2 regions of the Pseudoalteromonas sp. KS88 genome follow, and region 2 is predicted to be linked to the other one. Evidence: riboswitches for the same ligand, from Rfam matches in the RefSeq annotation. Region 2 holds a riboswitch; the other holds the start of a gene.
What was found. Region 2 has a riboswitch for cyclic di-GMP ahead of C7Y70_RS03550 (calcium-binding protein). Riboswitches for the same ligand answer to the same signal wherever they lie in the genome.

Region 1: another riboswitch for cyclic di-GMP. It lies ahead of C7Y70_RS09280 (chitin-binding protein); the one in region 2 lies ahead of C7Y70_RS03550 (calcium-binding protein).

What each region holds. Positions count from the first base shown of each region.
Region 1 covers NZ_PYHV01000014.1:157,313-160,743, reverse strand. Annotated here, with positions in the region: gene C7Y70_RS09285 (efflux RND transporter permease subunit) at 1-1,432, shown strand, start outside; cyclic di-GMP riboswitch class I at 1,743-1,827, shown strand; gene C7Y70_RS09280 (chitin-binding protein) at 1,933-2,502, shown strand; gene C7Y70_RS09275 (S9 family peptidase) at 2,621-3,431, shown strand, end outside.
Region 2 covers NZ_PYHV01000007.1:3,810-7,240, reverse strand. Annotated here, with positions in the region: gene C7Y70_RS03560 (O-antigen ligase family protein) at 1-1,160, opposite strand, end outside; gene C7Y70_RS03555 (hypothetical protein) at 1,208-1,615, opposite strand; cyclic di-GMP riboswitch class I at 1,929-2,013, shown strand; gene C7Y70_RS03550 (calcium-binding protein) at 2,054-3,431, shown strand, end outside.

The sequences.
Region 1 (3,431 bases), on a different contig from region 2:
TTTGGAGATGAATGATAACGCATCTGATATTCAAACCATCACCGCGATCCGTGAAATTGAAGCCATGGTGCTTGATGTGGATAAGCAAACAGAGCGTGAATTTGGTCAAAAAATAGTGCGTGACTTACTGGTCTTTAACCAAGGTCGTACTGAGGCACAATTATTAGCTCCGCTCGTTGAAGAAGACTTACGCCCATACAATGCATTTGAGCTATCACGTCGTTGGCGCGAGGCAATGCCTAATATCGCAGGTGTTAAGTCGTTGACGATCCAAGATGATGTGAATGGCGGGGGCGGCAATGGTGAGTTTGGTTACTTACTCTTCGGCTCCGATATTGATACTTTAAATGACGCAGGTCGTCGTTTTATTCAGCTATTGCAACAGCAAGAAGGGTTGTTTGATATTAGTTCAACGATCGATCCTGCAAGCAAAGAAGTACAAATGAGCTTAAAACCTGTTGCATATGACTTAGGGTTAGACTTAGCTTCCATTGCCAACCAAGTTGGCGCTAGCTTCTACGGTGGTGAAGCGCAACGTGTTATTCGTGGTGGCGAAGAAGTACGTGTAATGGTGCGTTACCCTAAATTAACACGTGAAGCATTTTCATCACTTAAGCATGCTGTTGTAACGACCCCTCAGGGTAAAGAAGTATTACTCGGTGATGTGGTTGAGTTAACTGAAAAACCGGGGATTAGTTATATTCGTCGTGAAGGTGGCTATCGTACGGTTTATGTCTATGGCAGTATCGATGAAGAAGTCATTGAGCCAGGTGAAGTAGTTAAACAAGTAAAAGACAACTTGCTACCACAACTTAAGGAAGAGTTTCCAAGCGTAAAATCTGAGCTAGGTGGTGCTATCGAGGAGCAGCAAGCGCAAGCCAACGAACAAATCATGTTTTTTATTGGCGGCATGTTCTTGGTGTATATTTTACTCGCTGTACCGTTAAAGAGTTATTCGCAGCCATTAATTGTTATGTCGGTTATTCCGTTTAGTTTAACGGGTGCTATTTGGGGCCATTATTGGTTTGGTTTGGATATCAGTTTAATGTCAGGCTTTGGTTTAATCGCGGCAGCTGGGGTTGTGATCAATGACTCGCTGGTAATGACTGACTTTGTTAACCAAGCACGCCGTGGTGGAATAAGCGTGAAAGAAGCGGTTATTGAAGCAGGCTGTGCCCGCTTTAGGCCAATACTGCTAACTTCAATTACGACATTTGCCGGTGTTTTACCTATAATGTTTGAAACCAGCTTACAAGCGAAGTTTGTTATTCCAATGGCTGTTGCACTTGGTTTTGCCGTAATGTTCGCAACGCTGATCACTTTATTATTAGTACCGTGCTTGTACATTATATTAAGTGATATTCGCGGGTTCTTTCGCGGTATATTTAATAAAATTAAAGGTTTATTTCAGCGTAAAAAACAACTCGCTTAAGTATTCTTGAACAGCAAATAAATAGCCAGTGCATTTTGTACTGGCTTTTTTTTAGTCGGTTTTAAGTGCTAGTTTTTATATATCCAAACCACCTCAAAATGCAGAGTAAAGCGCTTCACATGGCTTAATATCAAGGCGTTACTTTGTAAAAATGACAGTCCCGTTTAAAAAGGAACAACGATAAGAGTAAGTGCCTATTAAGCGCCCAAAGGCTTGGTTTAATTTTAACTTTAACTCGTACCTTGAGATGACTTGTATATAGTTGATTACATTCTTTTGTTTGATATTTGTATAGTGGGGCACTATAATCCAATTGTTTTGGCAAACTAGTCGAAAGATTAGGACGCAAAGTTTCCGATCTAAGGTTTTAAAACTAAGATAGCGGGGCTGCTACACATAGTTATTGTCTTATTGTGTACCTGCGTAATTAAAAAGTATTTCTTTTGCCCTTTAAATGTTAGATAGTACCTATTAAGTGTTATTAAGGTGTCGCTTTGTTTATGCATTCGTCATTGACCTGCGGAGAGTGGTCGACAATAGGTTGCTTAAATCATCATACCCGATTATTTGTGGGTGATATGGTGACGGTAACTTTTTATGACGCGCAAGGAGAGCTAGTCGATTTATCATTTGATTATAAGATTACCAGCAGTGAGCAAGGTGAGCCGCAGAGCTGGCCGCGATATATAGCGGAACATATCAACATGTATATTCCGCTCGTGGAAGCGGGCAAAATGACAGAGCATGGTTTGGTTGTTGCTTATCGCTCTAATCAGATTTATGCCCTTAAAGGATCGGGTATTATAAATGCAGAGCTGACCTTTCACTGTATAGCTCAATGCGACAACGAAAAAAAAGATGAACCTGCGTATGACTATGTTTACCCAAACAAAAGTTGCGATTATAATGCAGGTGTTAAAGTTTTACAGCCCAAAACAGGGTTGATCTACAGATGCAAACCTTGGCCATTTGACCAGTTTTGTAAAGTAAAAGAAGAAAGTAACCCGCTTTATGAACCCGGCGTAGGTCAAAGTTGGGGTTTAGCATGGCAGCAAGTGTCGTGCAATTAAACAGTTCCCTCTGATGCTATTTAGCATTTTTATGCCCACTCATTTTGAGTGGGCTTTTTTATGCGTATTTAAAAAATATGGTAAACTGGGCTCAACAAAAACTTTTACTGGCTCAGCTGTGTCTCAACAAAATTTATCATTATCTGCCCTTTCTAACGCGCCACGTGCGCGCAAGCAACCACACGCTTTAACAACACATAATAAAACACGTATTGATGATTATTATTGGATGCGTGACGATAATAGAGAAAACAGTGAAATATTGGCGCATTTAAAAGCAGAGAATGATTATTGTGACAAGCAGCTTGCGCCAATGAAACCGCTTCAAACACAGTTATTTGAAGAATTAAAAGGGCGAATAGTAAAAGACGATAACAGTTTTCCGGTTAAAGATGGCCAATTTTGGTATCACGCAGAAGTGCGTGGTGATGATGAGTATGCCCGCCACTATCGCAGCCGCGATATTACCATGCAAGATAAGCAACTCTTACTTGATGTAAATAGCCTTGCACAAGGGATTGAATTTTATGAACTTGGAGAAGTGGCTGTAAGTCCTAATGAGCAGTTGCTTGCTTATTCAGAAGATACTGAAGGGCGCCGTATTTATGCGATTAAATTTAAATCTATTGATGAAGACGCGTTATTGGATGATGTGTTGGAAAACACAGAAGGCCAAGTTGTATGGGCAAATGATAACAAGACAGTTTTTTACGTAAAAAAAGATCTCAAAACGCTGCTCGGCTTTCAGGTGTTTCGCCATGTGCTAGGTACACCACAAGCAGACGATGTATTAGTATACGAAGAACACGACAGTAGCTTTTTTATGGGGCTGGGTAAAAGTCGCGATGAAAGTTTAATTATTATTGATTTAGCATCCACAGAAACCAACGACACTTGGGTGCTTGATGCAGACCAACCTCTAGGTGAGT
Region 2 (3,431 bases):
CCAAAACTCACGCCTTTGTACAATTGTGTTGCTTTTTTTGTCATATTTTTTAATGTTATAAAAAGTATGTAGAGGGATAATATAAAGACTAGGAACGAACTGATCAGTCCGAACTCGATAGCAAATTGAACATATTCATTATGAGCGTGATCATAAAAACCCGAATAGGGCAGAGATTGACTAGTTGGAAATAATCCGTAAAAGCTACCCCCTCCGTTGCCAATTAAGGAAGAGTTTTCGATCAACGTGAGTGAATCACGTACAACTTCATCGCGGGACTCTTCAAGAAAACTTGTTTCTATTAAGCGCGTTTGAAGCTTTTCGGCATCAAATATTGTTCCAACAATTATTATGTCAATAGCAAAAAAGCTGGTAATTAAATATTTTAAGGACCATGGCTTATTAGAATAAAAAAGTAATGCATACAGACCTACAATAGCCAAAGATACAAAGAAAGCCACATTTCCCATTCTAGAGCGTGTAAGCAAAAGAGCAGTAACGACTACAATTAAACACAAGCGAATAATTAATTTTTTCGATAACATGCTTTGTATAATATCTCTTACATAATAACGGGCTTTAGTGTGTGAATTAGGAGAAACTTTCAATTCGCTAATAATAAAGCCGATGCCTATAGCTAAAATCATAGCAAGGTAATTGGCTAAATGGTTGTGATAAATAAATGAGCCGTTCGCACGTTCAGCATATTGAAAACCAAAAAAGGGAGTGCTTGAGTTGGGGGAGAGGTTAAGAATAGTAGCATAAGTGGCTTGAAATAAACCTGCAATAATTAACGTATAAACAACCTTTGAGATTCGTGCTTTACTATTTGTATAAACACACACCAGCCATCCGAATAAAAAAAAGCTAATGGTTTTTAATAATAAAATTTGTGTCTGTATAGGGTCAACGCTCAGATAGAATGCTAATTGTAAAATAAGGGTAGAAACTAAAGTTCCAATTAAGCAGAAAATTGGCCATGTATTGGTTGGCGGGAAAAAGGCAGTCTTCGTTTTTGAGTGAGAAAATAGGTGCAGAATAAAAAGCGCAAAAACAACTATTTCGGAAATTGCCCATGCCCAAGGCCTATTGCTGCCCAGAGGAATTGGGAGCCAAACTATTAAACAGCAGATACTATAAAATATAAACTTATTAATCATATATTATAAAAAAGCCCTGCTATTGGGCCCCCTAGAATCATAATGGGCTAGTTGTCTGAGACAGCACTACCACCGCCACCACTACCTGAACCGGTTGCACTTGCCAATGGTGTACCTGTACCAGAATTGATACCTAAGTTATTTTGTCCACCGACTGCTGTTCCAGAGCTAATCAATTCTAGATTTAGATTTGGGTTTGTACTTGCATAAACAAGCAATTCATCTTCGGTGAGACCATTAGCTTTAGCGAATGCGAAAAAAGATTCTTGCTGCTCGTCACCTAAAGCCAGGCCATTAATTAACTGTGATAAACATTGTTCCTTATCTTCATCAATTAAAGTTAAACACTGACTTAGTTGCTCTAAAGGTAGGTTAGACGCTTCACCCGTGTTTTGATTAGCAGAGGCCGATGAAGATAGAGCAAGTAATCCAAAAATCAAAAATGTTTTTTTCATATTCCTAGTTATCCTTACTTAGTAATTGTTTCAATATTCAGCATCGTTGATAAGAATGATTATATATATTCTTAGCTTTTTTGCACCTATTTCTTTGACAAAAGAGATGGTAAGTAAAAGAAATGACAAGGTTGTCATTTTGGCATTAATGCTATTAATACAACAATATAGGAAAAAATATATTTCTCTTGTATTGTTATTTTAGGGACGCTAGACTTGTACCTAATAAACGCATCTTGATGATCAAATATACACTGTATATTCATTTGGATTTGATAGATCAAGTAGGTAGATGCGTACATTAAATACACGAACTTAAAAAAGCCAAACTTGGTGTGAGTCAAGGACGGAAAGCCACGGGTCTCCTAATTAATTAGGATGACAGCCGGGTTGCTGAACATTATTTTTACAAAATTTATATGTGAGGCATCTCTTATCATGAATCTGCAACAAACTTTCTTTGGTACAAACGGAATAGACCTTTTTGATACGCTTATCAACGGTAAATATATAAATACTTTGGCTGGTAATGATTCAGTTACCGTTAATCACGTCGATTTCGGCGCAAGATTAAATGGTGGTAACGACACTGATTTATTATCTTACAGCTCTTCAAGTGAAGGCCTGTATATACGTCTAGATCAAGGGTGGGTCACAAGTATTGATAATAAATCTTTATTTAGTTGGAAAGAATTAAATGCAAAAATAGCTGATGGAACTGTTGCGCACGATACAGTTGAAAATTTTGAAATTTTAATTGCATCTGACTATGCAGATATAATTCAAGGTTCAAGTAAATCAGATACAATTTATGGCATGTCAGGAAATGATTATATAAATGGCGGTGCTGGACTTGACTCACTCTATGGCGGCACCGGGGACGATGTTATTAAAACTGGCAAAGGCTGGGGCGATTTTGTAGACGCTGGCGAAGGTAACGATACTATTAACTTCTTTGGTGAAACAACGGAGCAAGGTGTCTACGCTCGCATGGATAAAGGTTGGGCAACTGATTACCAAAATAAATTTGATTACACATGGAAAGAAATAAATAGCAAAATAGAGTTAGGTGAGGTTGCGGCCGACAAATTTGTTAATGTTGAAAATTTCACAGGCACAAATTTCAGAGATGTCATCCAAGGCAGTTCTGGTGATAATATTATTAAGGGTGCTGGAGGCTCTGATTACATTCACGGTGGTTTAGGCTCCGATACTGCTAGCTATTTCGGTAGCACAGTTGATGGTCATGGTGTCAATGTACGTTTAGATCAAGGTTTCTCAGTAAGTATGGCTGATAAGAACTCTCTAAGCTGGAAAGAGCTATTACAAGCCGTAAAGTCTGACAAGATTGAAGCCGATAATCTTGTTAGTATCGAAAATGCTATTGGCTCAAAATATAATGATGCGATCCAGGGCGATAAATTTGATAATCGCTTAGAAGGCGCCCAAGGCAACGATTTCTTAAATGGTGGTGATGGAAACGATGTACTAGTTGGTGGCAGTGGTATAGACAGATTAGTTGGCGGACGTGGGAATGACACTTTTTATGCCGAAGAAATTGACCGACCTATAAATGGCGGTCAAGGTTTTGATATGATTGCCCAAATGGATGACGTAAATGGTGATAATGCCGTTAATATTGATTTAGGTGAAAGTAAGTTTAATAGTATTGAAGCGTTTATTGGTAGTAATGAAAGTGATGTTAACTACGCGCTTAACGTATCACTTGATAAAGTTGCAGAGCAATCGGATGGGGCATACGATGATATGTTCTTTGCAATAGGTATTGATACGTTGACGTTCTCAGAGCAGGTTG